DNA from 4 places in the Gracilibacillus sp. HCP3S3_G5_2 genome. Region 1 is predicted to be linked to each of the others. Evidence: riboswitches for the same ligand, from Rfam matches in the RefSeq annotation. Region 1 holds a riboswitch; each other region holds the start of a gene.
The links. Region 1 has a riboswitch for thiamine pyrophosphate ahead of ACTNEP_RS00270 (ABC transporter substrate-binding protein). Riboswitches for the same ligand answer to the same signal wherever they lie in the genome.
Positions count from the first base shown of each region.

Region 2: another riboswitch for thiamine pyrophosphate. It lies ahead of tenI (thiazole tautomerase TenI); the one in region 1 lies ahead of ACTNEP_RS00270 (ABC transporter substrate-binding protein).
Region 3: another riboswitch for thiamine pyrophosphate. It lies ahead of ACTNEP_RS12940 (ECF transporter S component); the one in region 1 lies ahead of ACTNEP_RS00270 (ABC transporter substrate-binding protein).
Region 4: another riboswitch for thiamine pyrophosphate. It lies ahead of tenA (thiaminase II); the one in region 1 lies ahead of ACTNEP_RS00270 (ABC transporter substrate-binding protein).

Region 1 is NZ_JBQHXU010000001.1:55,320-57,508, forward strand. It holds gene ACTNEP_RS00270 (ABC transporter substrate-binding protein) at 1-949, opposite strand, end outside; TPP riboswitch at 1,033-1,142, opposite strand; gene wrbA (NAD(P)H:quinone oxidoreductase) at 1,295-1,894, opposite strand; gene ACTNEP_RS00280 (metal ABC transporter solute-binding protein, Zn/Mn family) at 2,034-2,189, opposite strand, start outside.
Region 2 is NZ_JBQHXU010000001.1:221,606-223,794, reverse strand. It holds gene ACTNEP_RS01135 (M20 metallopeptidase family protein) at 1-24, opposite strand, end outside; gene ACTNEP_RS01130 (ferritin-like domain-containing protein) at 302-745, opposite strand; TPP riboswitch at 885-980, shown strand; gene tenI (thiazole tautomerase TenI) at 1,128-1,745, shown strand; gene thiO (glycine oxidase ThiO) at 1,738-2,189, shown strand, end outside.
Region 3 is NZ_JBQHXU010000008.1:92,225-94,413, forward strand. It holds gene dapA (4-hydroxy-tetrahydrodipicolinate synthase) at 1-621, opposite strand, end outside; lysine riboswitch at 763-945, opposite strand; TPP riboswitch at 1,093-1,199, shown strand; gene ACTNEP_RS12940 (ECF transporter S component) at 1,354-1,944, shown strand; gene ACTNEP_RS12945 (ABC transporter ATP-binding protein) at 1,946-2,189, shown strand, end outside.
Region 4 is NZ_JBQHXU010000006.1:149,169-151,357, reverse strand. It holds gene ACTNEP_RS10855 (DinB family protein) at 282-767, shown strand; TPP riboswitch at 893-990, shown strand; gene tenA (thiaminase II) at 1,129-1,812, shown strand; gene ACTNEP_RS10845 (GntR family transcriptional regulator) at 2,166-2,189, shown strand, end outside.

The DNA of each region.
Region 1 (2,189 bases):
ATGCCGCTTCTACATCGAGTTCACGTTCTAATAAGTTATTTTCAAACATAAATTCTGCGTAATTGCGCCAAACTTCGGCTGATTGCTCACCCCATCTGTCAGCATCTTCTTGATATTTTGGTGAAATCCATTCCTGGCTTGCATGAACTAATTCTTCATCTAGATCCGGTACTGCTTCAGTTAAAATGTCTGCTGCTTCACTTGGATTGTCAATCGCATCGTGATAACCACGAGTTACTGCAGTCATAAATTGTTCAATTGTTTCCGGATTTTCTTCAATCATTGTTTCATTTGTTGTAATAACTGGCGTATAGTAATCTAATTTTTCCGAATAGTCCGTGAGGTAAATCATATCAATTTCCGTTCCACGAAGTTCTGCCTCAATACCCGTCCATCCATAGTAAATCCAGGCAAAATCGACATCACGTTCCACTGCTGTGAAAAAGTCCGTATTTCCTGTATTGACAATTTCAACATCTTCTACGGAGGCATCTTCTTGTTTCATTAATGCATCGATAACTGCTGACTCAACAGGAGCACCCCATCCACCATACGTTTTTCCGGAAAAATCAGCTGGTGATGTAATCTCTTTTTCCACTGGTGCGGCGAATCCAGATGTATTGTGCTGGATTATTGCTGCAACTGAAACAAGTGGAATATCTTGCGTACGTGCTTCTGTTACTTGTTCTTGATAACTAATGCCAAATTCTGCCTGACCAGAAGCTACGGTCTGATCTGCTCCTGCTTCTCCTGGCATGACTATTTCTACATTTAATCCTTCATCTTCAAAATATCCTTTTGATTGTGCAACATAAAGCCCAGTATGATTAGTGTTAGGCGTCCAATCTAATACTAATGTAACCTCCTCTAATTCTTCCTGTGCATTTTCTTCATTCCCACACCCAGTGAGAATAAAAAAGCTAATTAATACAAGCAAAACTTTTTTCATCATAATCCCCCTCTTTATCTTTCTCTTAGGGAACATATAAGAAAACGCCCAGACATTTAGCCTAGGGCGCAAACATAAAGATATCCAATATCTCATATGTTCCCTACGCTGGTGCTAACCAGATCAGGTTCTAAGGGTCAGCATCTTACGGATACAGTCTCAACCGGCAACACCGGTCCCCCTACATTCATTATTTTATTGCTACATAATACTTTGACATAATTCCAGCTTTTCTTCAAGTTTTACCTCACTAGTAGAAAAGTGTAGAGCACTTGGCGAGTAACTTTTACTCTTCTTTTCCTACAAAAAAACGAACCTCTTCACCAAGTGGTTCGCTTCTTCTCCTTAACCATGTATTTTATTTGCTATGTCCACCACACGTTTTGCTTGGTGTTTTACGGCAGCTTGTACATCTTCTACCATAGAACCATCTTCTTGGCTTTGTGTAACACTTGTTCCATATGGATTACCTCCAGCCGGATAAATAACATCATTAGAATATCCTGGTGGGACGATAATCGCACCCCAGTGCATCATGGATATATAAAGACTTAAAACCGTTGCTTCCTGTCCACCATGTGAATTAGAAGCTGAAGTCATTGCACTAACAACTTTGTTTACTGTCTTACCAGCTGCCCATAAACCTCCTTGTGTATCAATGAATTGTTTCATTTGGGAAGCTACATTTCCAAATCGAGTCGGAGTACTGAAAATAATTGCATCTGCCCATTCAAGATCTTCCGTTGTGGCAACAGGGATATCTTTAGTTTCTTCCATGTGTTTTTCCCAGTCTGTATTCTGTGCAATCGCTTCTTTTGGTGCTGTCTCTGCAACGCGCACGACTTTCACTTCCGCTCCAGCTTCTTTTGCTGCTTCTGCTGCCCAATTTGCTAATTGATAATTTATTCCTGTTGAACTATAGTAAACCACTGCTAATTTTATCATGTTGATAAAACTCCTTTTCATTCTTTAATATTTTTGTTTTGCCCACTTTTTTGAAATGTATTCCTTATTTATTCCCTAATGTTTTACTGTTATATCTGTATACAAAAAACACGGAGTGATTATGCACTCCATGTTTATCTTAATAATCCAAAGCCTTTGTCAGTGCTTCTAGATTACGTTCCATCAACGTAAAATACGTTTCTTCATTTTCTATATCTTCCTCGGTCAATACTTCTAAATTATGAAACTGAAGTGACTCTACATTTGCTTCAGATTGAATTACTTGCGCTACATT
Region 2 (2,189 bases), 170 kb from region 1:
TTCCGTAAATAAATTGTCCCTCATACCCTCACCCCATAAAAATTTTATTTCCATTATATCATAGATTAGTAGTCTATCCTTATTGTGAGAATGACTGGAAGCAGTAGGAGAAAATAAAAAACAACTACCAAAGGATTTTGGAAGTTGTTTTCTCGCATCTAGAAAAGGGAGGTGAGAGCTTATCACGTGCTAATCATCTTTTACTCCAAGCTTCACACTAACACAAGGAGCTAAGGATATACATTCTGTTCGTTTCGCTAATGATCCGTAGAGAAAAAGATTCACCGATCATCGTTTCACTTTATTGAAAGCTCTTGTCTGACAAAAGTCGTTCTGTTTCTTCCTTATGATTCGTTTCATCTGCAATAATATCCTCTAACTTTACGACAAGTTCTGTTAAGCCAAGTTCATCTGCTTGTTGTTTTCTTTTTTCATAGCGTTCAATAGTTTCTTTTTCGGCTTGATAAGTAGCTTCTAACATCGCTTTGACGTCTGTTAATTGTTCGACTTTCGCTGGGGTTGTTGTTGGTGTACCACCTAGTGTTTTGATCTTATCCGATAAGTATAAAGCATGTCCTATTTCGTCATTTATTTCATCTTCGAAAAATGGTTTTAAGAAGGAACGATATAGACCAGATACAACTGATGCGTGATACGTATACATAATTGTTGCAGCATATTCATTTGCTAGGTCTTCGTTTAATCCATCAATTAGAGCCTGTAATTTTTCTTGATCTTGTCCCATTCTATCCAACATCCTTTCATTTTCATTTTCCATTATATATCTACCCTTAGAGAAGAATAATAAACATATAAATGAGATTATTTTGGTTGGCGAAATTTGTATCATATGTTATCCTTTTCCTGTAAGTAAAAATTATATGTAAGAACACTAGGGGAGCCATTTGGCTGAGACGAAATTCGGACCCTTTGAACCTGATCTGGTTAACACCAGCGGAGGGAAGTGGTAGGAAAAGCAATGATCAAGTAGCTTTTAATACATACCACTCATCCATGCTGGATGGGTGGTTTTTTATGTGAATAAAGGATCATGCAATAAGTCTAGTATAATATCGACTCGACTAAACTTTTCTTCATCACTACCTCTACAAAAGGAGTATTAATTAATGGAAGGACTTCACCTTATTACAAATGGCAGAGCAACAGAAGAACATCTACAGCTAGTAGCAGAGAATATCGATCAGATTGATTTTATTCACCTTCGCGAAAAGACCAAAACAGCAAAAGAGATTCTGACAATGATTGGTTTTTTGCAAAAAGCTGGCGTTCCGGCAGATCGAATCATAGTTAATGACCGTATAGATGTCGCATGGGTTAGCAAGTGCATGGGAGTTCAACTGGCATATCACAGTATTCCGGTCGCTAAAGTAAAAAAGTCATTCCCGGGACTCCGTATAGGTAAGTCTATTCATTCTCTAAAAGAAGCGATAGATTACGAACAAGATGGTGCAGATTTTCTACTATATGGTCATGTTTTTTCGAGTAACTCTAAACCGGGGATAGAGCCAAGGGGGATTACTACCTTAACGGAAGTAGTGAACAATGTTTCCACTCCTATTATTGCCATTGGTGGAATGACAGAACGAAATATTAGCGATGTACTAAAAGCTGGGGCAAGAGGTGTAGCGGTTATGTCAGGAGTATGGGATGCCGAAGATCCAGCTCAAGCATTGAAGAATTATCGTAAAGTGTTCGAGATAAGGAGGGAGGAACAAATTGAATAATCGATATGATCAAATCATTGTCGGTGGAGGAGTTATGGGGGCTTCGATTGCCTATGAATTGAGTAAAAGAGGTTATCAGACTCTGCTGTTAGAAGAAAATACTATTGCTGCTGAAGCCTCTAGTGCAGCTGCCGGTATGTTAGGCGTACAAATGGAATTTGAAAAGGATTCCCCTTTATTTCAATTTGCCAAAGAAAGCAGGCGATTATTTCCTGCTTTAGCGGAGGAGTTGCAAGATAAAAGTGGTGTGGACATTCAGTTCATTGAAAAAGGTGCAATTAAACTTGCCTACCATCAGCATGAAATAGATAAGTTAACCAAAATAGCTGAATTTCAAACACAGCAAGGTGCAGAAGCTAGGATAATTCCACCAACAAGTTTACCGGAAAAAGAAATTGCTTCCAATTTTTATGCTGCACTTTATTGTCCGAAAGAAGGTCAAGT
Region 3 (2,189 bases), on a different contig from region 1:
AGCGACAGAAACAATTCCATCAGCTCCAATAGCTACAGCTGGAAGTGTTAAACTATCATCGCCACTGTAAAGAGAAAAGTTTTCGTCAGTGTCACGAATTATTTTCGTCATCGCCTCAAGGTTTCCGCTAGCCTCTTTCACGGATACGATGTTAACTATTTTTGACAGTTCAATAATCGTTTCAGGACTGATATCTACACCTGTTCTTCCTGGAACATTATATAACATCACAGGTAGGTTAGTAGATTGCGCAATTGCTTGAAAGTGCTGAAAGAGACCGTCTTGTGATGGTTTATTATAATAAGGCGCCACAAGCATAATTCCATCTACACCAATTAATTCTGCTTTTTTTGTCAACTCGATAGTTTCACGTGTATTATTTGATCCAGTTCCAGCTATAACTGGTACGCGACCATTAACCGTTTTAACAGCATATTTAACCAAGGAAATTCTTTCTTCTTTTGATAAAGTAGGAGATTCACCCGTTGTTCCCGCTACAATTAATGCATCTGTTCCATTTTGTAATAAGTAGTTAATTAATCTTTCCGTTTTTCCGTAATCAATGTCCCCATTTTGATCAAAAGGAGTTACCATTGCTGTTAGTACACGTCCAAAGTTCATAATATATCCACCTCTATTCAAAGATTTAAAACAATTTGATGATATTTTCATTGAATAGAGGGTATCTCATCGCCTACAACAAATAAAAGATGCAACAATGAGGGTATCACTGTTGCATCTTGAATTCACATTAGGTTCGATGCGTGAGATAGCCCTCCATATAGTTCTTCACTATATGACAGCCCTGCATTTATTCAATGAAGGACCAGTAAAATAAGCAGATGCATACTTAGATTACTTCGGCAAATTCCCCTTTCCATAGTCTTCACAGACAGCATCAGTCTCCAACTATGTACTAATGGTTTTTGCACCTCTATTCTCACTTCAATAAAAATTGAAGCAAAATATTTAATTGTTTTACGTTGGTACCAACTATACCAAAAAATATCGATGGATGCAATCCGATTTATAAAAAAATCTTGACAATATGGAAAAATTTGATATGATGAAGTCGAATTAAATAGTATAAACACATTCCACTAGGGGTGTCTTGTAAAGACTGAGATTAAAGTATTACTTTAAGACCCTTAGAACCTGATCTGGTTAATACCAGCGTAGGGAAGTGGCAAATATCTTATATAGTGATACCTTTATATGGATAAATATAGCCACTATCTCTACGAATGTATGGATAGTGGCTATTTGTGTGTTTAAAGGAGGGGTACTTAGCGATAAGATAGACTGATACTACAAGAAAATATTAATTTATCCTAAAAGGAAAGAGGTGCGAACATGAAAAAAACGTTAACATTAACCGATATTTTAATTACAATTGTCATCGCATTTATTTTTAGTGTTATTTATAAGATTTGGGGACCATTATACAGTGTTGTAGGGGTGTTGGGCTTACACATTGATCAATTAATTTATGGTATGTGGTTTATGGCAGCGACTGTTGCTTTTCTCATTATTCGTAAGCCTGGTGTTGCTTTATTAGCGGAACTTGCAGCTGCACAAGGAGAATTTTTGTTTGGTGGCCAATGGGGGATATCCTTGTTGTTATATGGTCTTGTCCAAGGAATAGGTTGTGAACTCATATTTGCCATGTATCGATACAAGAGTTACCGATTATATGTAGTTTGCTTGGCAGCAGTAGGGGCTGCCATTGGATCGCTTATACTAGATGTATATTATGGCTATATCGATTCATTAGCTGCTTGGAATCTTATGTTATTAATAGTGAATAGAGTAATAGGCTCTATCTTGATTACAGGTTTTTTTGCTTACTATCTAGTAAAAGCATTAGATAAAACCGGAGTAACAAAGGCAATTCGCCCAATTTCTGAAGATGATTATAAAATATTGGATGATGAGGTAAAATAATATGTTAGAGGTTAAAAATCTGCGAGCTAAATATCCGAATACAGCATCTTTATTATTTAAAAATTTATCTTTATCCATAAAAGAAGGGGAAAAAGTATTACTTGTTGGTCCATCAGGTTCAGGGAAATCCACCTTACTTCAGATATTGGCTGGTTTAATACCAGATGTGATAGAAGTGCCGATTAAAGCAGATAAACTTACGATCTCCGCATCATACGGGATGGTTTTTCAAGATCCGGATACGC
Region 4 (2,189 bases), on a different contig from region 1:
ATTTAGCAAATTCCGAACATAAATGGTGCGAATACCCGCGCAGGAAATATACTCCGCTTTCTCACAGGAGTCTAGGTATATTTCCTACGCGCTATTAGCATATTGTCTGGCTTCTAGACTCCAACATTTTCTTTTTGTCTCAACCTCAGTTTTATGTAGTGATAACTAGCTAAAGCAATTTCCCTTTCCTCAGGTATGATAGTGCAATGCCATATACCAAAAAATACCTATTATTGTTATAATGAAAATAATAACAGGTAGGACAAGGAGAGTGGATAGATATGGAGAAAATGGATCAATTAATTAAGGAATTTGCACGATTTACTGAATGGAGCCATTCTTTAACGAAATTAGAGGATAATCTATTCTATACGCCAATTAAAAAGGGGAAATGGTCCCCAGCAGAAATTATTAGTCATATTACCTCTTGGGATCGCTACATGATGAAAGATTTACTTCCTAAAATGAAACCTAATGCAAATATTAAAAGTGTTGAATTTGACATCATCAACCAACCAGCTGCCGAGTACGCTTTATCAGGTGTAACAAAAGAACAATTATTAAAGGAACAAATCGAAGCAAGGAACGAATTAGTCCAAGTATTGAAAGGGAAAACTGAGGAAGAGTTTTATGCCCCATTTACATTGAATGGTGAAGAAATCGATCAATACTCAGGCTATCCTCATTCTCTATTTAATTATATTAGCTCTTTTGTCTGGCATGATAATCACCATAAAGAACAGATTGAAGAGTTTTTAAGGAGTTAAAATTTTCTCATTTAGTATTGACTACTTTAGGTAGTTTACGGAAGCAGAAATTCTAATGAAATATCCAGGTGTTTGCCTTTCCAAATAGCTGTTCGTATACTAAATAGTAGAACTAAATAAAAGAACCATTCGACTAGGGGAGCATGCAAGTGCTGAGAGAAGAATTCGACCCTTTGAACCTGATCTAGTTAACACTAGCGTAGGAAAGTGGAATTGGTAGTCATATAGATTGATCTATTATCTGTATATTACTAAACCCATCTTCCTTACATAGGGGATGGGTTTTTTCTACTGTATCAACCTTACTATCAACTTTCACGACATTCACCGCTTACTACAATTTTAAAAAGGAGAGAACAAAATGAGCACATTATTTACAGAACGTCTATGGAAAAGGGTGGAACCAATTTGGAACTCCTATTTAGAGCATCCGTTTGTAAAAGGATTGGGTGATGGCACATTAGAACAGGATAAGTTTAAGCATTGGTTAAAGCAGGACTATGTCTATCTAATTGATTATGCGAGGCTTTTTGCGATCGGAAGTGCAAAAGCAGATGATTTAGAGAAAATGACAACGTTCGCAAAGCTGTTACATGGTGTGTTAGATGTGGAAATGGATTTGCATCGTAAATATGCAGCAGAATTCGGTATCACTAAAGAAGAGTTGGAAACAACAGAACCTTCCGCTATTACAACGGCCTATACGAGCTATATGTTGAATTTGTCTCAACGCGGTGGAGTCGAAAATGTTGTTGCATCGGTACTTGCTTGTGAATGGAGCTACAATTTTATTGGGAAGTCACTGGCGCAATTACCCGAGGCGTTAGATAATAATTTTTACAGCAGTTGGGTGGAAATGTATAGTTCTGATGAATTTACGACATTAGCAGAAGAGACTAAACAGTTGATGAACGATATTGCGGAAGGGAAGCCAGAACAAGAACTAGTCATGCTCGAGGAAATTGTTCTGAAGACTAGCCAGTTTGAATACATGTTTTGGGATATGGTGGAAAATAAAGAAGACTGGCCGGTAAATCTATCATAAGACTATGATCAGTGGGAGCTTACAGACATTACGCACCGTGATAAATTGTTATAAAAGCAAAGGGATTGCCCAATAAGGTAACTTGTTGGGTAATCTTTTTTTGGGTAAAATCTTAAAATTCTAACATGTTGATCTCTACTCTTTTATCAACGAACGCAGAAGGAAACATAAAGATTTGTCGTAAAAGTTTTGAAAAACTATCAAAGCTAGCACCAATAGCGTAGGACCGATGTGATTATACAATCTAATAACGTTGATAATTGTTACATAAAAAAAGAGTTGCATAACAAAGTAATTTTGTGTATATTGTATATAAAGTATATATACAATATTTCGCGAGAGAGGTTTTTTGCATGCAAATTATTATTTCGAATAAT